Regions from separate parts of the Propionispora hippei DSM 15287 genome, predicted to be linked through region 1. Evidence: predicted binding sites of a transcription regulator. Region 1 holds the regulator's gene; each other region holds the start of a gene.
The links. The regulator HrcA, encoded in region 1, represses chaperone genes, less so after heat shock. The targets are predictions, from matches to a motif close to TGTTAGCACTCNNNNNNNNNGAGTGCTAACA.
Positions count from the first base shown of each region.

Region 2: a site for HrcA is predicted at 4,624-4,654, ahead of htpG (molecular chaperone HtpG). Genes of this name have one in related genera too.
Region 3: a site for HrcA is predicted at 2,551-2,581, ahead of groES (co-chaperone GroES). Genes of this name have one in related genera too.

Region 1 is NZ_FQZD01000004.1:193,051-201,130, reverse strand. It holds gene dnaJ (molecular chaperone DnaJ) at 1-1,036, opposite strand, end outside; gene dnaK (molecular chaperone DnaK) at 1,072-2,916, opposite strand; gene grpE (nucleotide exchange factor GrpE) at 2,951-3,529, opposite strand; gene F3H20_RS01010 (TCP-1/cpn60 chaperonin family protein) at 3,563-5,131, opposite strand; gene hrcA (heat-inducible transcriptional repressor HrcA) at 5,204-6,232, opposite strand; gene hemW (radical SAM family heme chaperone HemW) at 6,489-7,643, opposite strand; gene lepA (translation elongation factor 4) at 7,649-8,080, opposite strand, start outside.
Region 2 is NZ_FQZD01000011.1:105,214-113,293, forward strand. It holds gene F3H20_RS08115 (bifunctional diguanylate cyclase/phosphodiesterase) at 1-2,187, shown strand, start outside; gene F3H20_RS08120 (hypothetical protein) at 2,262-2,522, shown strand; gene htpG (molecular chaperone HtpG) at 2,637-4,589, opposite strand; gene F3H20_RS08130 (PTS sugar transporter subunit IIA) at 5,180-5,662, shown strand; gene F3H20_RS08135 (PRD domain-containing protein) at 5,875-6,705, shown strand; gene F3H20_RS08140 (sucrose-specific PTS transporter subunit IIBC) at 6,885-8,080, shown strand, end outside.
Region 3 is NZ_FQZD01000005.1:228,476-236,555, reverse strand. It holds gene F3H20_RS03045 (cupin domain-containing protein) at 1-233, opposite strand, end outside; gene groL (chaperonin GroEL) at 550-2,193, opposite strand; gene groES (co-chaperone GroES) at 2,223-2,507, opposite strand; gene F3H20_RS03030 (ANTAR domain-containing response regulator) at 3,044-3,625, opposite strand; gene F3H20_RS03025 (sensor histidine kinase) at 3,630-5,054, opposite strand; gene tsaD (tRNA (adenosine(37)-N6)-threonylcarbamoyltransferase complex transferase subunit TsaD) at 5,383-6,417, opposite strand; gene F3H20_RS03015 (alpha/beta-type small acid-soluble spore protein) at 6,540-6,737, shown strand; gene rimI (ribosomal protein S18-alanine N-acetyltransferase) at 6,881-7,330, opposite strand; gene tsaB (tRNA (adenosine(37)-N6)-threonylcarbamoyltransferase complex dimerization subunit type 1 TsaB) at 7,323-8,033, opposite strand; gene tsaE (tRNA (adenosine(37)-N6)-threonylcarbamoyltransferase complex ATPase subunit type 1 TsaE) at 8,014-8,080, opposite strand, start outside.

The DNA.
Region 1 (8,080 bases):
GGCGCTCATTCAGCTTCTGCGGGGTCAGAACTTTAACCCGGACATGCTGATCGCCGCGGCCATTGCCGCGCAAGTGGGGAATCCCTTTTTCCTTTAGACGGAATATCGTTCCCGACTGCGTGCCTTCGGGAATGCGCAGCTTCACTTTGCCGTCCAGGGTAGGCACATCAATTTCATCACCCAATGAAGCCTGGACAAAGCTGATTGGTACTTCACAAATTACTTCGCTGCCTTCACGGGCAAACAATTTATGCGGTTTTACGAAGATATATACATATAAATCACCCGGCGGACCCTTACGAACACCGGCTTCGCCCTCGCGAGCGATCCGCAGCCGCGAGCCGTTATCTACGCCGGACGGAACTTTGATTTTAATCTTACGCTTGTTGCGCACTTTTCCACGGCCATGGCAATCCCGGCAAGGAGTCTGAACAATTCTGCCTTCACCGTTGCAACGGTCACAGGTACGCACATTGACCATCCGGCCAAAGGGCGTATTCTGCATCACCTGAACTTGCCCTGTTCCTTTACACTGCGGGCAAACTTCCGCCTGTGTTCCCGGCGCCGCTCCGGAGCCCTTACAGGTATCGCAGTCTTCAGTACGCGGAATCTGTACTTCTCGTTCCACACCAAACGCCGCTTCTTCAAAGGATATTTCTAAATCATACCGCAGATCGGCACCTTTTTCCGGACCGGGCTGACGTCCGCCAAACCCAGACTGACCACCAAAAAACATATCAAAAATATCTGAGAATCCACCACTGCCGCCAAATCCGAAATCCCCGCCAGCATTTCCTCCCCGGGCGCCATCAAACGCAGCATGACCAAACTGGTCATACTGCGCTTTGCGTTGGGGGTCAGATAATACTTCATAAGCTTCATTAATTTCCTTAAATTTAGCTTCCGCTTCTTGTGGATTATCACGATTGACGTCAGGATGGTATTTGCGGGCCAGTTTACGAAAAGCCTTTTTTATTTCATCGTCCGATGCCGTTCTAGGCACACCCAGCAATTCATAATAGTCTTGTTTACTCACGGCACACCATCCTACACTATTTACTTGAAAAGTAATTATTTTTTGTCTTCGTCCACTACCTTGTATTCGGCATCTACAATTTTCTCATCCTGTCCGGCACCACCTGGCGCGCCGGTTCCCGGAGCCTGAGCACCGGCTCCAGCCGCATCGGCCTGGCTATAGGCTGCAGATGTCATCTCATACAACGGTTTGGTCAATTCTTCTGTGTCGGCTTTAATTTGTTCTATATCGGTACCTTTAAGCGTTTCTTTTAGTTTGTCGGCTGCTTTTTGCACCTTCTCAACCAACGCTTTATCGGCTTTATCGCCCATATCCTTAATCGTTTTTTCGGCCTGATACACTAGGGAGTCAGCATTATTGCGCACTTCCACTTCTTCTTTGCGCTTTTTGTCTTCCGCCGCATGCGCCTCGGCCTCGTTAACCATGCGCTCAATATCGTCCTTGCTCATACCGCCAGAAGAGGTGATCGTGATTTTCTGTTCCTTGCCAGTTCCCATATCTTTCGCTGAAACATGGACGATACCGTTGGCGTCAATGTCAAAGGCCACTTCAATACGGGGCACTCCACGCGGTGCCGGCGGAATATCGGAGAGTTCAAAACGGCCCAGAGTTTTATTGTAAGCGGCCATTTCCCGCTCTCCCTGCAGCACATGGATGTCAACGGAAGGCTGATTGTCTGCTGCAGTAGAGAAGACCTGACTCTTTCTAGACGGAATGGTAGTATTGCGGTCAATAATTTTAGTAAACACACCGCCCAGCGTCTCAATACCCAAAGACAGCGGCGTAACATCGAGAAGCAGGACATCCTTTACGTCACCGACTAAGACACCTGCCTGAATAGCAGCGCCAACGGCCACACACTCGTCAGGGTTTACGCCGCGGTGCGGTTCTTTGCCTAAGAAGCGTTTGATCGCTTCCTGCACAGCCGGAATACGGCTGGAACCACCCACCAAAATGACCTTATGAATTTCGCTTGGCTGTAAACCGGCATCGGTCATAGCCTGACGAGTTGGACTCATAGTAGCTTCCACCAGATCGGCGGTTAATTCATCAAACTTAGCTCTGGTCAAATTGATGTCCAGATGCTTGGGACCGGTTTGGTCCGCGGTGATAAACGGCAGGTTGATATTGGTCGTTAACACGCCGGAAAGTTCAATTTTTGCTTTTTCTGCAGCTTCTCTAAGCCGTTGGGCGGCCATCCGGTCCTGCGACAAATCCACACCGGATTCTTTCTTGAATTCACTAATCAGCCAGTTCATGATTCGTTCGTCAAAGTCATCGCCGCCTAAACGGTTATTACCGTTAGTAGCCTTTACCTCAAACACACCGTCGCCTAATTCGAGTATGGACACGTCAAAAGTACCGCCGCCCAAGTCAAACACAAGAATGGTGTGATCTTCACCTTTGTCCAGCCCGTAAGCTAACGCCGCCGCCGTCGGCTCATTGATAATCCGGAGCACTTCCAAACCGGCAATCGTTCCGGCATCTTTCGTAGCCTGACGCTGGCTGTCGCTAAAATAAGCTGGCACGGTAATAACAGCCTGAGTTACCGTTTCTCCTAAATATGCTTCGGCATCAGCTTTGAGCTTTTGCAGCACCATGGCCGAGATCTCCTGGGGCGTATAATCTTTATCGTCAATACGGACTTTATGGGCCGTTCCCATATGGCGTTTAATGGAACTAATCGTGCGATCAGGATTGGATACGGCCTGACGTTTTGCCAATTGGCCGACCAAACGCTCCCCGGTTTTCGAAAAGCCGACAACCGAAGGAGTAATCCGGCTGCCTTCCGCATTAGCGATAACGACCGGCTCGCCGCCTTCCATCACGGCAACCACTGAGTTTGTAGTACCAAGGTCTATTCCAATAACTTTTCCCATTGCAAATACCTCCTAAGTTTTGTATGTAAAATTTTTAATTGCTTACCACTTTTACCATGCTGGGACGAACCACTTTGCCTCGGACACTATACCCTTTTTGTAGTTCCTCGGTAATCGTCCCGTCCGGCTGCTCCGGATCTTCTACCCGCATAACTGCTTCATGCTGCTGCGGATCAAAAGGCTTGCCAACCGCCTCAATGGCGGTCAGTCCGACTTTATCCATCACACCGGCAAACTGACGATAAATCATTTGAACACCGGCTAGTACGCTTGCCGCATCCTGCGCGACAGCACTTTGCAGAGCCCGCTCGAAGTTATCGATGACCGGTAGAATCTCTACCAGTATATTCTGGGCAACAATATTGGATAATTCCTCTTTTTCCTGCCGGGTCCGGCGCTTAAAATTCTCAAAATCCGCCTGCAAACGTTTGAAACGGTCGATTTGTTCATTGACCAATTGATTCTTTTCTTCCACCAAAGCCAACAAGCGTTCTACTTCCGCTTCACTGGCTGCGCCAGTCCCGGCAGCTTCGTCACCCTCAACGGTTTCCTTTTCTTCTGCATCTAAAACCAGTTCCTGCTCGCAGCCATTGGCTTCCTTATTTTCCGACATGTATAATTTCACCTCACCTATATAGTAGCCTACTCAAAAATCGGATGGGTCCTGATCTTTAGAGGCGGCATTATCCTCTCGCTTCTTGATAATGGTATCAATCCGCAGAATAGCTATAGCCACTTCGCCGGCCGCCTTAACGGCATGAATCTTTACCGGTACGGGGTCTACGACACCTAATGACAGCATATCGGCAATCAAGCCTGTTTCACAATCAATAGCCAGGCAATCCTGGCCGGTTCCAACTTGCGCGGCTACTACTTCCTCCACCTTTTCCAGCGGATTATAGCCGGCATTCTCGACAATTTGGGCCAGTGGGTGCTTCAGGGCATTGACCACACAATCCACGCCATAAACAGCCATCCCCTTGACCCGAGTGCGCGTCTGCTCCAGGGCGCGGGCCACAGCCACTTCTATCGCGCCACCGCCGGGAACATACCCACCGGTTGTCGCTGCCTGCACACTGGAGGCCGCGTCCTTGGCAATTCGCTCCCTTTCTCCCGCAACCTCCTGGGTTGATGCGCCGACCAAAATGGTTGCCATCGGTTTCCCCTGGCCGCCAACAACGCGTAGCTGCTCCAGTTTTTCATCTTCATAGACCTTCTCGGCATATCCAATGTATTTAACAAGCTCACCCGCTTCTTTTTTCAAACCGGTCCGCTTAATCATTTTAGCTCCGGTATGATCGGCCGCCCGACGCAGTTCTTTTGCCGCAATCCGCTGCACCACCAAAACCCCTGCGTCGGTCAGTATTTCTTCAGCATCGGCGTGAACACCACGATCAACTAGAACGACATTAATATTTTGCTCGACAATTTTTAATATATTGGCACGAAATTCATTCTGCAAATCAAGGTACCGCCTGAATCCCGCCTCGGTCCCCAAAGCCTCGTCACCGATATTTTCCGGTTCAAGGGCATCATCAATAATCAGGATTCTCGCATTGTCCATGGCTTGCGGCATTTCTTTATTCATCCGTTCTTTGTCAATGACAACCCCCATAAACACTTCATTGTCGGCTCCAACCTTTGCCGTAATAATTTCCGACAGTCTAAAATGTTTATCCTGTAGCTTGGGCGAACCGATTAAACGGGCCGCCTGAACTACCAGTCGCGCAATATCCTCGTATTCGCGGCCGGCAACCATGGCAATATTATGCAAAATCGGCTGTTCCAGTTTTTCTATCGGTAAACTTCGCTGCGCCAATTGTTCAACCGCATATTGGACGCCGAATCGGATTCCCTCAATAATCCGGGCTACAGGCACACCCCGCAGGACCTGATTTACTCCTTCGGCCACCAAAGCGCCGGCAATCAGCGTAGCCGTTGTCGTTCCATCGCCCACTTCTTCCTGCTGAGCCTTGGCAATATTAATCAGCATTTTAGCCGCCGGATGATTAACATCCATTTTATCCAAAATGGTGACACCGTCATTGGTAATGATCACACCGCCTGCCCGGTCCACCAGCATGGTATCCAGCCCCTTGGGACCTATGGTTCCCTCGACAGCCGCCGTAACAGCCCGGACGGCGTTGGAGTTAGTTACCAGGGCGGTCAACCGTTCATCAACGTCTGAACCACTCCCGGCCTGCTTTACATTCATCGTTCGTCCTCCTATGTATATGGCGGAACAGCCGCCATCATACTGGTCTACGACAGACCAGTATCATACAAATTACACCTTGTATTTCTTCAATATTTCACCTAAATGGCTGTGCATAAAATCAAGAATGCTGATAATCTTTCGATATTCCATCCGTGTCGGTCCTAAGACAGCCACGGTGCCGACAATCTGACCGTCCAGGCGATAGGTGGCCTGCACAACACTGCAATCCTGCATTCCGGTATACTTATTTTCCTGACCAATAGTGATGATGACACCGTCGTCTTCTTTCTTTTGCAAGATATCGCAGAGCAAACGCTCTTCTTCCAGCATGGTCAACAGGCCTTTGATTTTGTCAAGGTTACGAAACTCCGGCTGATTCAGCATTTGCGTAGTGCCACCCAGATACACCTTTTCATTTTTCTCGGCAAACAGTGCTTGTTTGATCATAAGCAAAGCCGTATCCAAAAATTCTTCGCTCGGCAAAAGCTCCTGTTTGATTTGAGTCAGCAGTGAAGTCTGAATCCGGTCAAAAGGCAATCCTGCCAGACGACTGTTGATGCCTTCGGCAATTCTTTGCAAATCCTTTAATGAGGTTCCCGGCGGCGTATTCATAATCTTGTTTTCTACAAAGCCGGTATCGGTTACTACCACCAAAATCACGCGACGTTCGTCCAGCGGCAGAAACTGAATATATTTAAAGACATATTGCGAAAGCTGCGGCGCCAATACCATGGAAATATTTCGGGTCATCCGGGAAAGAATCTTCGCCGTTTCCTGAAATACTTCTTCAATACGCTGCACCTTGGCATGATACCAGTTATCAATCAAACTAATCTCACGTTCCGATATGGTCTGCGGTTCAATTAAACAATCTACATAAAAGCGGTATCCCTTAGCCGATGGGATTCGCCCTGCTGAGGTATGGGGCTGTTCAATGTAGCCTAATAGCTCAAGATCGGCCATTTCATTCCGGATAGTGGCCGGACTTATTCCCAAGCCATATTTGCGAGCAATTGTTCGTGAGCCAATAGGTTCAGCGGTGGAAATATAATCATCAATGATTGCCTGCAAAATTTTACGTTTACGCTCATCTAACATAACTCCACCCCCATTGTTAGCACTCAGTCTCATAGAGTGCTAATATCTATTAAAAAAATACCACTCCTTACGCCAACTGTCAAGATAGCAACTGGGGTTTGTTTGTAAATTAACGAAATGATCTTAGGTGCGTGATTTTTGCGCCAAATAAGACAACATGTTACAGGAATAGTGGCCCTTACTTCAAAACATGGTAACGAAGTACGGCACAAAAACACCGTCAGGGCGTTTCGGATAATTTACAAACAAGCCTCTACTAAGTATCCGGTAAAAAAGCGCCAAAAACCACATTTCCGTACTTCATCCCCAGTTCTGTCAGGCGTACGTTTTTTTCTGTTACCTCGAGCAGTTTCTGCCGGCGGAGCGCAGTGATAACCTTATTATATTGACTAAAGAAATCTGCCGCAAAGCAAGTATTAAACTCAGGGATATGTACGCCGTTACTGGTTCGCAGCGCTAAAAAGGTAAATTCAGCCATGGCCGTCTCTCTATCCAGTTTTTCCACAACCGCTACAGGAAATTCCTGCTTTTCTCCACCAGTACTGGAAAAGAAGTCGATATATCGCTGCAGGTCAACGGTATTCGCCAGCCTCTGACCGTCAAAAAAAGAATGGGCCGCCAGGCCTAATCCCAGATAAGGCTGGTAATGCCAGTATTTTAAATTGTGACGGCATTCCCAGCCCGCCGGGGCATAATTGGATATTTCATACCGTCTAAAGCCTCGAGCCGGTAAATAATGCACAGCCAGCTCATACATGGCCTCTTCGATCTCTTCCTCGGGCAAAGCGAGCCGCCCCTGCTCATGTAGCGAAGCAAAGGGCGTCCCCTCTTCGATTTTCAACCCATATACCGAAAGATGCCGGACGCCCATACCGATAGCACGGTCGATGCTTTCCTGTAAATCCTGCACTGTCTGTTCCGGCAAGCCGTACATCAGATCAACATTGATATTGTCAAATCCCGCAGCCTGTGCCAGTTCTACGGCCCGGGCTGCCTCTGCCGCCGAATGAATCCTGCCGATTTGAGGCAATAAGCGCTCCGCAAAAGTCTGTACGCCAAAACTGATCCGGTTGACACCCTGTGCCTGCAAGGTCTGCAGCTTAGCCCTGTCCACCGTCCCCGGATTGGCTTCTATCGTAATTTCCACTTCGTCGCTCAGTCGATAGTTTTCCCTTAAGCAGCTAAGAATCTGGTTTAGCAGGTCCTGCGACAACAGGGTTGGCGTGCCGCCGCCGATAAAAACGGTATCAACCACGGCATGGGAGAAAATACCGCTCCGGCCAGTGGCTTCCCGGCACAAAGCGGTAATATAAGTGGAATATAGCTGACTATCAGTGGTAAAGGACGGAAAATCACAATACAAACATTTCTGGCGGCAGAAAGGTATATGAACGTAAATGCCCAGTTTCATCGGCGCTAGTCCATCTTAAGAATTGCCATAAAGGCTTCCTGGGGAACTTCCACACTGCCTACCTGTTTCATGCGTTTTTTGCCTTCCTTTTGCTTTTCCAGCAGTTTTCGTTTACGCGAAATATCCCCGCCATAGCATTTCGCCAGCACATCTTTTCGCATGGCCCGGACGGTTTCCCGGGCAATCACTTTGTTGCCGATAGCCGCTTGAATCGGGATTTCAAACATTTGCTTCGGAATGATTTCTTTTAACTTTTCCGCCAGTTGTCTGCCGCGGTAAGCCGCCTTGTCCCGGTGCACGATGATCGACAGGGCGTCCACCGGCTCACCGTTCAACAGGATATCCAGTTTGACCAACTGGGAGGTCTGATAGCCGATCAATTCGTAATCCAGCGAAGCATAGCCTCTGGTAGAAGATTTCAAGCGGTCAAAATAATC
Region 2 (8,080 bases), on a different contig from region 1:
CAGGCCAGAGGAAGATGGGTTTTCTTGTTTATGGCGGCTTATGTCGTTTTGTTTTTTACTTGGAGTGTTGGCTGGGCTGAAGCAGGAAGCCTGCGCCTGGCGGGTTGCGGTGCTTTGGTTTTCACCTGTGTGGCGGTTGCAAGCGGGCTTTTATTTCAAACCTATCGGAAGGTCAGGGAAGATTCCCTGTTTTGGCTGTTGTTGTTCCTGGGAATTAGCAGTTCAGCCGGTGGCATTCTTTTGGAAGGGTATTACCGGCTTGCATTACAGATTGATTTTCCCTTTTTGAGCTGGGATAATTTATTTTATGTGGCAAGTTCCTTTTTGACGTTGGCAGCTTATGTCTCTCTGCTCTGGCAGCGCCGGGGAGCCTGCTTTTGCTTTAAGGCACTGTTTGATATTACGCTGCTCCTGGTTGTTGTTTTTGCGGTAAGCTGGGACTATATCCGGATGTATTTTGTTTTTTCCAATGAACAGGCATTGACCAATATGCTTTTTCTGGCATATCCTGTTATGGATTTAGGCTTGCTGTTCGGAACAGCCAGATTTTATTTTCAGTTTAAACGGTTTAACCGACCTATGCTGCATTGTTTTTTGGGGAGTATCATTTTTTTCTTTATTGCCGATACGGCTTTTTTATACGGCTCTTTGCTGGAGGCTAATTCCGCCGGCACCTGGTATCACATGCTCTGGGGGTTGGCCAATCTGCTGATTGCCTTGGCAGCGTCATTCCGGCAGGGCGAGTATGCGATTGGACAGGAAGGCAGCTTGGAATATAACCCTGGCACCGTGTGGCTTTGCCTTTCCTATGGCGTTGTGGCCGGACTGTTCCTGCTGCTGCTGGTAAAGCTGGAGGAGCTTGTCAGCGTGGCTGTCGGGTTGTTCATTTGCCTGTTGCTGATCAGTGTCCGTCAGGTGTTTTCCTTTTTGGAAAATAAGCGGCTGCTTCAGTCCTTGCAGCAGAAGAACGCCGAATTGTTGACTATGGCATATACCGATCATCTGACCGCCATGCCTAACCGGTTCCGGTTTCTGGAAGATATTAAGGTAAAGCAGAAACCTTGTGTGGCGATTATCAATATTGAAAATTTCCGGGCCATTAATGAATTTTACGGCTGCCAGGCAGGCGATAAGGTATTGCGCGATGTAGCGTCCTGCATCCTGCAGGAAGCGGGCCGCTGCAGTTATGAGGTATACCGGCTGTCGGGTGATGAGTATGCCCTGTTGGCTGACGGCGTGGAGCCAAACCTGTTTAAAAGAAATATCCTGGACATGTATGACTGTATTGAACAAACCAAATTTTCAATCCATGGACAACTGCATCCTGTTTTTGTCAGCATTGGCCTGTCCTTCACTGCCGAAAGTCCGCTGGAAAAGGCGCAAATGGCCCTTCGCTATGCCCGCCAGCGTCACCTTAAGGTCCAGGTATATGGTGACGACCTGCCGGTAAAAGACAGTTATCACCATAATTTATACTGGGTGCAAGAGGTGCAGGAAGCCATTGAAGAGGACCGCATTTTGCTCTATTATCAGCCGATTCTGGAGCTTTGCACCGGCCGGGTTACCAAGTATGAGGCCTTAGTGCGCATGCTGTCCCGGCAGGGCGAGATTATTTCACCCGGCTGTTTTCTGCCGGTGATTAAAAAAACTAAAATATATCCCCGGCTAACGGAGGTTATTTTGGAAAAATGTTTTGCCTATTTTCAGGATAAGGACGTTGAGTTTTCGATTAATTTGAGCGCAGCCGATATCGCGGACAGCAAGGTAACGCAACGGATACTTCGGTTATTGGCCGGTTCAGGACTGGCCGGCCGGGTCACTTTCGAATTTGTCGAATCGGAGGAATTTGAAAACCCCGAAGAACTGCTGCGGTTTATCACTGAAGTAAAGCGATATCACGCTAAGATTGCCATCGATGATTTTGGCAGCGGCTATTCCAATTTTGCTCATATTTTTACGATGGGCGCCGATTATATCAAGGTTGACGGTTCACTGGTAAAGGAAATTGCGGATAATCCGTCGGTGCTGGCCGTGGTGGAAAGCATTGTTTATCTTGCCCGCAAACTGAACATCAAAGTCATTGCGGAATTTGTCTGCTGCGAAACCATCTACCATACGGTGAAAGATATGGGACTGGATGAAGTACAGGGTTATTTTATCGGTGAACCGAAACCGCATTTACTGTAATATAGAGGAGCAAGCCCTCAACGTAGCGAAACATACCGGATATGAGGATAAAAAAAGCTGCGGGAGTTTATAGTATGCGGGAAACGGTAAAGAAATTATTGATTACCACAGAGTTGCCTTTTGATCAATTGGAGATACTTATGCGCATCCACCTTGCCAACCGGGCAAGCTTTTCTATTACTTGGGTAAAGCGGGTTCAGGCAACTAATTTCAGCTATTACTGCTATGTGGTGGTGGAAGACGCCCGACGGGAAGATGATATTTGTGCGGCCTTGGAACTTGTTTGTGTGGAAGTGTTGCGGGCAACGAAATGTGTCTGGCAGCCTATCACCTAAAAACATCCGTTTGAAGCTGAGAAGACGGCATGGCTCCAATGTACCTGTGCGAACGTTAATGCTATAAAGCAAAAAACTCCCTGTCACAGGGAGTTTTTTGCTTTATAGGGCTGATTATTTTTCACTATAAGCCATTAATTTGGCCACTTTATTGGCAAACCCGATGGGGTCGTCCGGCAGGATTCCTTCGATGAGCAGCGCCTGGGTATAGAGCAGGTCGCAGTAGTCGGTGAAGGCTTCGGCTGAGGGATCGGCATCATATACTTTTTTCAAAGCGGCAAATACTTCGTGATGGGGGTTCAACTCCAGAATCCGGCTGGCCTTGAAAGGGGCCTTGTTCATTTCGGCCAAAATTTGTTCCATCGACAGGCTGATGCCGTTATTGTCACTGACCAGGCAAACGGCGCTTGATTTTAGACGGCTGCTGATCTTGACATCGGTAATTTTTCCGGACAGTTTTTCTTTAACCGCCTGCAGCAGCGGCTCATGTTCTTTGGAAAGGCTTTCCGCATCCTGCTTGGCTTCCGGTGATTCTAAATCATCCAGTTGCAGGTCGCCGCGGCTGATTGACTGGAATTTTTTCTCCTTAAATTCCTGCAGGGCGTCAATGGTGAATTCATCAACCCGGTCGAACAGGAAGAGCACTTCGACGCCTTTTTCCTTCAGCAATTCCATTTGCGGCAGCCGTTCTACCGAGGAGCGGTCTTTGCCGGTGGCATAGTAGATGACCTTCTGTTTTTCCGGCATCCGTCCCACATACTCGTCAAGCGAGGTGAGCCCGTCGGTGGAATGGGATGAAGGGAAGAGCAAGAGGCCTTTTAGCTTATCCCGGCTTTGATAGTCGGAATAGACGCCGATTTTCAAGGCCTGGCCAAATTCTTTCCAGAAAGACTCGTACTTGGGGCGATCCTTGGACAGCAGATTCTCCAGTGTTTTCAGTACGCTTTTTTCCAGGTTCTTGCCGATCAGTTTTAGTTGTTTGCTATGCTGCAGCAATTCCCGTGAAATATTGAGTGAGAAATCGGGCGAATCGACCAGGCCGCGGACAAAACGCAGGTAGTCCGGCAGCAGGTCCTGGCACTTTTCCATAATGAAAATATGCTTGGAATACAGCCGGATACCGCTGGTGGCATCCCGGTCATAGAGATCGAAGGGGGCCCGGGCCGGCAGGTAGAGCAGACTGGTATATTCCACCGTGCCTTCCGCTTTGGAATGAATGATTTCCAGCGGGTTTTCCCAGTCATGGAACATATCCTTATAGAAGGAGTCGTATTCTTCCCGGGTGATTTCGTTTTTATTTTTGGCCCAGAGCGGTGTCATCGAGTTTAAGATGCGGACTTCCACCGTCTGTATGGGATCGGAACCTTCGATGGGTTTGCCGTCGGCATCCTTTGGCTGTTCCTCTTTGGTAAAGTTCATTTTGATCGGATAACGGATATAGTCGGAGTATTTTTTGACCAGCGATTGCAGGGTGTATGTATGCAAGAAGTTTTCTTCGCCGGTACGGAATTCTTCCTTTAAGGTGAGAATAATAGTGGTGCCCCGTTGTTCTTTATCGCATTCTTCAATGGTATAAGTGCCGTCACCGGTGGATTCCCAGCGGATTCCCCTGGCCTCTCCGGGAGCGCGGGTTAAGAGGGTTACTTTTTCCGCGACCATAAAGGCGGAATAAAAACCAACGCCGAACTGGCCGATCAGTTCCTGATCGGGTGACGTTTCTTTTTCTTTGAGCTTGGCAAGAAAGGCTTTCGTGCCGGACTTGGCAATAGTGCCGATATTTTCAACGACTTCTTCATAGGTCATTCCCATGCCGTTATCGGAGATTGTCAGGGTGTGAGTGGTTTCATCAGGCACTAAGAAAATTTCAAAGTCCGAATTGCCTTCCAGCAATGCCGAATTGGTCAAAGACTCAAAGCGTACTTTGTCGATCGCGTCCGATGCGTTGGAAATGAGTTCGCGCAAGAAAATTTCCCGGTTGGTGTAAATAGAGTGAACCATTAAATCCAACAGTTGCTTGGTTTCGGCTTGAAACTCCCGCGTTTGTTTAGGTTTTGTTTCTTGGGTCATGATGCGAGTCTCCTTTTCGTCAGTCTTAACATGCTGTTAGCACTCAATCTGCTTGAGTGCTAACTTTGTTTATATCATAACCGGATTGCCGATGTAAATCAATTGTTTTTACGGGGTTTTTTACTTTTTTATGGGAATTTTATTGCCTGGTAATTAAAATAGCTGCTTAAATTGTGCTGTTGCTGGTTTTTTTGATACTTTGCGTTACTTAAAGCGAAGATACGCCAATGAGAATTTTATTGCCTTCAAGGAGTGCGGAAAAAAGCGCAAGCGTAGCCAGGGATTTGGTGACGGACTAACGCCAGTCAGGAATATAAGACCGGAAGCGGATAAGCGGGAGAAGGATATTTTTCTTTAGTATTGACAGTAGTAAAAATTACTTGTATATTATGGATATAAAAGTCAATATTGAGGATTGTGACTGGTTAAGCAGGCAAGACCTAGACTGGATGGATACACCAAGGTGTATTTATCTTGCTAGGTCTTTTATTTTTATCCTTTGCCTGTCGGCGGATACGCCATAGGCTGATGCGGAAATTTCGCAGTCACTAGTTATTTGATTTATAGTATACTGTAAGGAGGAATACGTCGTGTTCAAGGGCTTGTTTAAGAAGGCGCCGGTAGTGGTAAGACTGACCGCTCCGGTTAGCGGGGCTATTGTACCGCTTGGTCAACTACCCGATCCGGCTTTTCAGTTTCTGGGGAAAGGGGTGGCTATTCAACCGACGGAAGGCAGGATTACAGCGCCGGCCGCTGGTACTATATCAGCCATATTTCCTACAAAACATGCCGTCGGGTTAACTACGCCGGAAGGACTGGACATATTAATTCATATCGGTATCAACACGGTGGAACTGAACGGCGAAGGGTTTACCTGCCTGGTCCAGGCGGGGGACCGGGTGTCGGTCGGTCAGGTGTTGGTCGAATTCTCGCTTGAGTTGGTGCAGGACAGGGCCACCAGTGCCGTCACCCCGGTTATCATAACCAATCCGGAGCTGTGCAAGGCATTGACACTGTGTACGGAACCGGAAGCAAAAAGCGGCAGTACAGTGCTGCTGGAAGCGGAAATTTGACTTAGGGTTTGTTGGCAAAAATACTCGATACGCCCCTGACGGTGCTTAGGGTGCCATACTTCGTTACCATGTTTTAACATAAGGGCCGCTATTCCTGCAGCATGGTGCCTTGTTTGGCGCAAAAATCACTCGCGCCATGGGTCATTCCGTTTTTTTACAAACGTGCCCTGCGGCACCGGCACGTTAAAATCGTCTGGAGAGGCAGAAGGCAGATGAGAATTAAGAAAGTATTAAATAATAATACCTTAATTATAGACGATGACGGCGTGGAGAAAGTAGTCATGGGACTGGGAATCGGATTTCAGAAGAAAGCCAATGACCTGGTTGATCGCAGTAAAATAGAAAAAATATTTACCATGACGAACAATCAGGAGTATAAAAAATTCAAGGAAATATTGGAGACGCTGCCGGCAGAACATATTCATCTGGCGGAACAAATCATTAGTCACGCAGAGCAAACACTGCACACAGAATTAAATGAGCACATTCATGTGGCACTGACTGATCATATCTCCTTTGCTATTGAGCGAATTACGGCGGGCATGAGTATACACAACGAACTGCTGGAGCAGATCAAGGCTGTGTATCCGGAAGAATATGCCATCGGTACCTGGGCACAGCGGTTAATCAGTCAAACCATGCAACTGACCATTCCAGAGGACGAAGCCGGATTTATTGCGCTTCATGTCAGGACAGCCCGTATGGGTTGTGACGAGTTGACCGTGCCTGTCGATGTGTCTTATGCCATCCGGGATATGGTGGATATCATTGTCAGCGACTTTGATCTTACGCTGGCGGAAGAAAGTCTCCCTTATCAGCGGCTGGTCACTCATTTGCGTTTTGCTTTTCAGCGCTTGTTGAATAAGCAGCCCTTTCACGGAATGGATGATGATATTTATCAGGTGATTAAAGAAAAGTGCGGCCCCAGCTTCCAATGTGCTTTGCGGCTGCGAGCCTATGTGGAGGCGCAGTATGGGTTGACCTTCCCCGATGCGGAATGTGCTTACATTGCGCTGCATATTCATAAAGTGGCTGATTTTTAACTGAATATTTGAGGATTGTGACTGGTAAGGCAGGCAAGACCTAAGCCAGAGACCCACTGTAATTCGTGGCTCTCTGTTCTTAGGTCTTTTCTTTTTAGCAACAGACAGGAGGTGAACGGGCAGCACTGGCATTTGAGTACGAACCGTTTAGAAAAATTATAAGTATGGAGGGATTGACGATGGACGTAAAAAAAGTAGCCGAACAAATTCTCCGGGAAGTAGGCGGTAAAGAAAATATTGAAAGCGCCGCTCATTGTGCAACGCGACTGCGGCTGGTGATTAAGGATCAGAGTAAGGTGCAGGTTAGTAACATTGAAAATATTCCGGAAGTGAAGGGCAGTTTCCAAAATGCCGGGCAATTCCAGATTATTCTGGGGACAGGTGTGGTAACCCGTGTCTATGCAGCGCTGCTTGCTATCGCCGATGTCGGTCAATCGTCTACCGGTGAAGCGGCCCAGGCCGCCATGAAAAAGCTGAATCCGTGGCAAAGATTGGCAAGAGTGCTGTCCAATGTGCTGGTGCCGATTATTCCGGCCATTGTCGCCAGTGGTTTTTTGATGGGACTGCTGGGGATGCTCAGCACATTCCAATGGATTAATCCCGAATCAGGAATCATCCATATCCTCAATATGTTTTCCAACACGGCCTTCATTTTTCTTCCTGTGCTCATTGCTTTCAGCGCGGCCAGGGAATTTGGCGCTAATCCTTTTCTGGCGGCAGTTTTAGGCGGTCTGCTGATTCATCCTGATTTGCAAAATGCCTGGACCGTTGGCGGCGGCATTAAAGGCACTATTGATGTATTCGGTCTGGCTATTGCGGCAGTAGGCTATCAGGGAACCGTGCTGCCTGTGCTAATTGCCGTATGGTTTATGGCGTTTGTCGAAAAAAATATCCGAAAAGCAGTGCCTAACGCCCTGGATATTCTGTTGACGCCATTTTTGACACTGGCCATTAGCGGGTTTGTCGCTCTGGTTGCCATCGGTCCGTTTGGACGGATGCTGGGCAGCGGCATTTCCTTTGGGTTGACAGGCTTATACAGCCAGGCCGGTCCGCTTGCCGGCCTGCTATTCGGCGGCGTATATTCGGCGATTGTTATTACCGGCATTCATCACAGTTTTCATGCCATTGAAATGGAACTAATAAAGAACGTGGGCTTGAATTATTTGCTGCCGATCTGGTCGATGGCTAATGTAGCTCAAGGCGGAGCTGCCTTAGCCGTGTATTTTAAGACTACCGATGAGAAAATCAAGGCTATTGCGATTCCGGCGGCGACTTCCTGTTTACTTGGCATTACGGAAGCTGCGATTTTCGGAGTCAACATCAGGCTGGGCAAGCCGTTTGCTGCCGCTGCTGTTGGCGGGGCCCTGGGCGGCGC
Region 3 (8,080 bases), on a different contig from region 1:
CCTAACCCCTTTTCAATACGAATGAACTGGTCAAGATGCTGATGAATCTCCAGTCCGATCTCACCGCCAGCAGGGATACACATTAGAGTTAACTGCATAAAATCGCCCGTCCATATCGTGGTGCGAAATGTCTTATTTTGTTTTGTCGCCTGTTCTATATTTACAATAAAAGGTTTCGGGCCATAATCAATTATATTTGGCGCTTTATTCCAGCGATATCTGGGATAATTCATATTGTCCCTCCTTTTCGGTCCTTTGTTACCATTATATGAAGCTACACGAAATTAGTGTATATGCACTATGTCTTCTTATTATCATATGACCCCAGCTCTATTAACCGTAAGCTTAAGAAAAAACAGAACGTGAAATGTTGCGACTATTAGGACAACCATTTACATGCCACCAAGACAATGAAAAAGAGGTCGCCCACAAGTTTTGTCAACTTATGGACAACCTCTAATATTTTTTACAAATCTCGTTAACAAATCGTTAACATTGGAGTTATGGGAGCAACATACCCAGCTTATTTACTGGTTTGTAAAGCGCACCTTACATCATGCCGCCCATACCGCCCATGCCACCCATACCGCCCATAGCAGCGGCAGCAGCAGCACCGTTATCTTTTTCCGGTTTGTCAGCAACCAGGGTTTCCGTAGTCAACACCATAGCAGCAATGCTGGCTGCGTTTTGCAACGCGGAACGGGTAACTTTGGCCGGGTCAACGATACCGGACTTAATCATGTCAACATATTCCTCAGTCAACGCATTGAAGCCAATTCCTTTGCCGGATTTTTTCACGCCTTCCACAACAACCGAGCCTTCCAAGCCGGCGTTGTTAGCAATCTGACGGACAGGTTCTTCAATGGCGCGTTTCACCAGTTCCATACCGGTCTTTTCGTCACCGATGAGGGTCAGGGAATCCAGTACAGTCTGAATATCAATGAATGTAGTACCGCCGCCTGCGACAATACCTTCTTCAACAGCGGCACGAGTAGCATTCAATGCATCTTCAATGCGCAGTTTCTTTTCTTTCAATTCTACTTCGGTAGCAGCACCTACTTGGATAACCGCCACACCGCCAGCCAATTTAGCCAGACGTTCCTGCAGTTTTTCTTTATCAAAGTCGGAAGTGGTTTCTTCGATTTGTGCTTTAATTTGATTTACACGGGCTTTGATCTCGTCGGAGGAACCGGAACCGTTAACTACAGTGGTTTCTTCTTTAGAGATGCGAACCTGACGGGCCCGGCCGAGGTCGGTGATTTCCACGCTGTCCAGCTTACGGCCTAGCTCTTCGGTAATAACGCTGCCACCGGTCAGGATAGCAATGTCTTCCAGCATGGCCTTGCGGCGATCGCCAAAACCGGGAGCTTTAACAGCCACGGCTTTAAAGGTGCCACGAAGTTTATTTACTACCAACGTAGCCAGTGCTTCGCCTTCAATGTCTTCGGCAATAATGAGCAACTCGCGGCCCTGTTGAACCACTTTTTCCAGTACAGGCAGTAAATCAGCAATAGCGGTAATCTTACGGTCGGTGATTAAAATGTAAGGATCATTCAGCACAGCTTCCATTTTATCGGCATCGGTGATCATGTAAGGAGAGATATAGCCGCGGTCAAACTGCATACCTTCTACTACTTCCAGATCAGTGCCCATAGTCTTGGACTCTTCTACCGTAATAACACCGTCTTTACCTACTTTTTCCATCGCTTCGGCGATCAGCGTACCGATCTCTTCATCGGCGGCGGAAATCGAAGCAACCTGAGCAATGGCGTCTTTCGTTTCTACCTTTACGGCGTTCTTTTTAATTTCAGCTACCAAAGCTTCTACTGCTTTTTGGATGCCTTTTTTCAGGATCATCGGATTAGCGCCAGCCGCTACATTGCGCATACCTTCACGAATCATAGCCTGAGCCAGCAAAGTAGCGGTTGTGGTTCCGTCACCGGCTACATCGTTAGTTTTTGTGGCAACTTCTTTAACAAGCTGAGCACCCATATTTTCAAACGGATCTTCCAGTTCAATATCACGGGCAATAGTTACACCATCATTGGTAATGGTCGGTGCACCAAATTTTTTATCAAGAACAACGTTACGGCCTTTCGGTCCTAAAGTTACTTTTACAGCATTAGCAAGCGCATTTACCCCTCTTTCGAGTGCGCGGCGTGCTTCTTCGTCAAATATAATTTGCTTTGCCATTATGTATTACCTCCCATAATTGATTTTTATTATTCTACAACAGCAAGAATATCTCTTTCACTGAGGATGAGATAGTCCTGTCCATCAAATTTGACCTCTGTTCCGCCGTATTTAGCAAAAATGACTCTGTCGCCTTCTTTCACATCAAGCGCAACCCGTTGGCCGTTATCCAATACCTTGCCGGTGCCAACAGCAATCACTTTACCTTCCTGCGGTTTTTCTTTAGCAGTGTCCGGCAATACAATACCGCTTTTTGTCTTTTCTTCTTTTTCCACAACTTTAACAATTACTCTGTCGCCTAATGGCTTAATCATGAAAATGACCTCCCTTTATCGTGTTTGTCATTTATAATTTTTTTGTTAGCACTCACTAAGGTTGAGTGCTAATTCCATAAATTATAATATATAATTTGCACAAAAAAATCAAGAGCTTTCTGGGGGAAAATCCACTTTTTTTATAACTTGAGCATAATTTTCCTATTCTAGCACCTTGTCAGCCTTAAAACACCAGGAGAATGATAAAGCTATTTGCACAGCCCCCCAAGACGGGCAAGCGGGACATGCCGGCAGCAGGCTGACTGACGAGAAGGAAAAAGGCTGGAAATTCACTCCCCCTTAGAGTATAATTCGCCGGGCGTAAAAATCATTCGGCATCAATCATTCCATTAGTTTGATTACATGCCCTAGTATGACCCCGTCTGGAAAATTTATTCATTTATTCAAATTGCAAAAGAAACTCTCAGAGATCCTAACCGGACTTCCCTGAGAGTTACACACTCGCCGCTAAACAGGCAGGCAATGCTCGCAAGGCGGCCTATGAGATAAAACCCAGCAGCAGCCTGCCGGGTTTACTATCTTTTTTTTGTGACGGACTCTACAATCGCCTCAGCCACTTCCCTTATAGATTTCCGTTTACTCATACTATACTGCTGAATACGGCGGTATGCTTCACTTTCATTCAAATTATAGGCATCCATCAAAATACCCTTAGCCCGGTCTAAAATTTTACGGGTCTCCAAAGAGTTTTTAACGCCTTCCAGTTCCTGCTCCAGTTCGGTAATTTCCTGGAACCTTGAGAGGGCAATTTCCATTGCAGGAAACAAATTCACCTCTTTGACCGGCTTGACCAGATAGGCTAACACACCTGAATCTTTTGCCCTTTCCACTATTTCTTTTTGACTAAATGCAGTAAGCAGCAAAACCGGTGAAAGTTTTTCGTTGGAAATAACTTTTGCAGCCGCAATTCCATCCATCTCCGGCATTTTTATATCCATGATCACCAGGTCGGGGCGCAGCTTTCTCACCAATTCCACCGCTTTCACCCCGTCGTTGGCTTCACCGATCACGGTATGCCCGGCTTCTTCCAGTATTTCCTTCAAGTCCATGCGGATAATCGATTCATTGTCCGCTATCACAATGCGCAAAGGTTGCATATGATTATTTCCCTCCTTCCACTTCGCGGGGTATGGTAATGCACGCATGAGTCCCATTATTGGCGTATAGCTGAAAACTGCCGCCAAGATCGTCTTCTATCAAAGTGCGCACAATCTGTAACCCCAGGCTGTTTGAATTTTGCGGGCTAAAGCCTTCAGGCAGGCCAATGCCATTATCATATATATCCACTTGATACGTTTTTTCCAACGTGGCAATATCCACACCTATCATACCCTCGCGACGGCCGATAAAACCATGTTCAATAGAATTTTGGATTAATTCGTTGATGACCAAAGCCAAACTGCTGGCTTTTTCTGAAGCCAGAATGACTGTATTCCCGTTAAAAATTGTTTGCAGGTTAAAATCCGGCTCCAGCATATTTTGAATCACCATATCCAGAATATTGCGCGCGACTTCCGCCACATCAATAAATTCGGCATCCTGTTGCGATAAAAATTCATGCACGACAGAAATACTAAGAATGCGGTTGACACTTTCCCGCAAAGCTGCTTTAACCGGTTGCGACTTGGTCCGGCGGGCTTGCAATCTAAGCAGACTGGCAATCGTTTGCAGATTGTTTTTAACCCGGTGATGGATTTCCTGAATAACAGCCGCTTTGATCAAAAGCTCTTTTTCTTTTTTCTTTATTTCCGTTACATTGGCGACAATAACAACTACCCGGGCGACCAGCCCGGCATCACTGACAATCGGAATCACCCGCTGTACCAGCGTCATTCCTCCGGCTTCCACTTCAACCTCACTGGGTTCTTTGCTGCGAATCGCCTTTTGAACCAACCGCATATCCACATGGCGATCATAGAAACGCCTTCCCACAATATGCGAGATACCTAAAACTTTAAAAATACTGGTAGCGGCCGAATTGGCAAAAATTATTTGTCCCTTCTCATCAATTACCAGGATGCCATCACTGGCTGAGAGTGGCCGAAACAGCTTGCGGTTGGACCTTTCCCGCAAAATTGTCTGCAGCATGTACGCGCTTTCCACTAAAATGCCATGGCCTTCTGCCCGCACCTCATCCGAGCTGGCCTCAAAGCTGATAACCGCAATAATATCGTCATCGTTATCAAAGATCGGGTAAGTTCGCATTTCCATCCACATGCCCAGAGCCCATTCACGCTGTCCGCAAATAGACTGGCCGGAAACAAAGGTACGGGCAACCAGCGGCTCTTCCGCAATATGTACGGTCGACCCAAGCAAGCTGGGTTTACGCTGAATAAAACTCGTATGTGGTTTGACCTGAGACAAAATAACAACAAAATTATTGTCACTCGCCTTAGCATATACGGTGACCTGCGCATGAGCCAAATCTGCCATGAGTCCCATATTGGCAGTGATATTTTCTAACAATTCAATCTGCGTTGATTGCAGTGTAGTTATTTTTCTGCATATATCTCCTACTACACTCATGGCTATACAAGTACCTCCAAAAATGGTTCAAAGTATATCTATTCTACCTACCGGTTAAAAATTCCTTGTTTCCTAGGACAATTTAAAACAACAAAGCTTCAATTTTCATAAATATTTACCACATAAGTCCGCCACAAGAAAACAGTCAATGCAAACATCTTTCTTCTTCAAGCGTCTAAGCGACCACAGGTGTATTTTGACCGCTCATCCTGACGGACCTTCTTCCACCTGGCGGCGTCAGCAAGCCCCTAAAACAGCTCCAGCCTTTTCCCATTTTACTGCTTTACCAGGCAAAAAAAATCTCGCTCAGGTCAATAGTCTTATTACTTCAGCGGTTCCCTAATTTCAAAGCAGGCCGGGCGTTTAGGTGCAAATCTGCCAAGTCATCCTGTAAATACTGATAATAAGCACGACAAGCAATCATCGCGGCGTTATCCGTACAAAGAATGGGGTCGGGATAGTATAATGCCAGTCCTGCAGCGTCACAGGCTTCCTGAAGAGCACTTTTAAGAGCGCTGTTAGCGGCTACGCCGCCGGCTACAACAACTTGGTTTACCTGACACTGCCGGACGGCCTGCATGGTTTTATTAACCAATACATCGACAACCGCCGCCTGAAAGCTGGCCGCCAAATCAGCCTGCGGTATTCGTTCTCCTCTCTGTTCGGCGTTATGAATGTAATTAATAACCGCCGATTTCAAACCGCTGAAGCTAAACTCGAAATTTTTCTGGCCTGTAAGAGCCCGGGGAAAGGCAATGGCCGCCGGGTTTCCCTGCTGAGCCAGCCTGTCGATGTGAGGACCACCCGGATAAGGCAGTTTAAGCACCCGGGCAATCTTGTCAAAGGCTTCCCCTGCCGCATCATCCCTGGTTTGCCCCAGCAGCTCGAAGGAATGATAGTCTTTGACCTGGATTAAGGAAGTATGCCCGCCAGATACTACCAGGGCGATAAAAGGTGGCTGTAAAGCAGCATGCGATAAAAAGTTGGCAAAAATATGCCCTTCCAGATGGTTTACACCAATCAGCGGCAAATCTGTCGCAAAGGCAAGCGCCTTAGCTACGGAAACACCGACCAGCAAGGCACCAACCAGCCCTGGTCCATAGGTCACTCCGATGGCTGAAAGGTCGTTTAAGCCGACTCCGGCCACAGACAACGCCTCATCAACCACCGCCATCACATTCTCAATATGTTTGCGAGAAGCAATTTCCGGTACGACACCGCCAAATTTTTGGTGCACCGGAATCTGCGAAGAAATAATATTTGATAATACGACCCGCCCGTCGGCAACAATAGCCGCTGATGTTTCGTCACAGCTAGTTTCCAATGCAAGAGTAAGGCATCGTTGTCGTATAGCGTCACCCATATCCTGTAATCCTCCGTATTGCTATTAATTTCATGGTATCGTTCGACCGAATTTATGCCACATTAGAATCAGGCGACAATCATGCGATACAAAATCACGCCTAAAAAGGAGAGAAAGCCACTATGGCACGTTCGAGAAAACCTGTGAATCCGTCTGCAGAAAACGCTTTAGATCAGATGAAATTAGAGGTTGCGTCAGAGTTAGGAATTGCCGAACGAGTTCGCTCCCAGGGTTGGAACACAATGACTTCCGCTGATTGCGGCCGGGTAGGCGGTCACATGGTTCGCAAAATGATTGAACAATATGAATCCAAGCTGTAGTAATGTATCGGGCGGCCCTAGCCGCCCCTACATTTTTTTTATAGCTTAAACCCGGTAACACTCTGATTACCGCCGGCATATTCTACTGTGAACAATCACCCTTTGACCACGAAAGTGGTCTTTTTTTCCATTTTCCATCTATCTCATAACTTGTCGCACCACATAATAATAGCATCTTCCTTGGTATCGGTATAATAATGTTTCCGCACTCCCGCACGGCTAAAACCCAGTTTTTCATAAAGCCTTTTCGCCGCGTTGTTGGAAGGCCGCACTTCCAGAGTCATTCTAGCGGCCCCCCGGCTATCAGCGGCTTCCTTTAAAGCAATTAGCAATTTTTCACCAATACCCCTGCCGCGGTATTCAGGCAAAATAGCGATATTGGTAACATGAGCCTCATCAACGATAACCCACATCCCAGCATACCCAACTACCTGCTTTTCTACACATACGACTAAGTAATGGGTCAGTTCATTATTGCATATTTCCGACTCAAAAGCTGCTCGGGACCAGGGCGTTAAGAAAGAAGCCTGTTCGACCAAGAGTACGGCGTCAATATCCAACAGCCCCATGCGTCGAATGCAAATATTACTCATTGGCGGTTCCACAACGCTTTTCCCAAAGTTCTTCGGCTTCCGACCTTCTTATATACAAAGGTTCCAGCGTAAAAGGATCGCTGGTCTTTCCTTTGTCCAGCAGCCGGTGAGCCAGCACGGCGGCACTACCGGCCCGGGACATAATCAGATGCGGTTCGGCCAGCATAACCGGCATTCCCCTGGCCTGAATGGCTTCCCGGTAAGCGGCGGCAGATTCTCCTAACAGTAATACCGGCGTATCTATAGCGGCTAATTCATTCAGTACATCAGTAAACGCAATCACCCGCGGCGGCACTAATTCCTGCAGTTCCCCATTATGCCAGCGATATGCCGCCTGATAGACATTTCCCTTCTGGGCATCCAGCATCGGTGAAAGTAACAGGCCGGGGACAGGGCAGGCAAAAGCCAGTGCCAGTAAAGTCGGCACCCCCACCAAAGGAATTTTCAAGGCATAGGCTAGCGCCTTGGCCGTTGCCAGACCGATGCGTAACCCAGTAAAGGAACCCGGTCCAATACTGGCGGCCACCGCCCGTAGCGCATGTTTATCAACTGCCGCCATTTGCAAGACCTGGGCAATATGCGGCATCAGTAATTCCGAATGGTTTTTCTTTGTCTGCAAAGTTAATTCGGCAATCAGCGTGTCGGCCGTTGCCAAGGCAACGCCGGACACCAAGGTCGCTGTATCAATCGCAAGAATTGGCAATATCTTTCAACCTCTCAATCCGTCTTTCGTAATTTCCACCGTTTGCG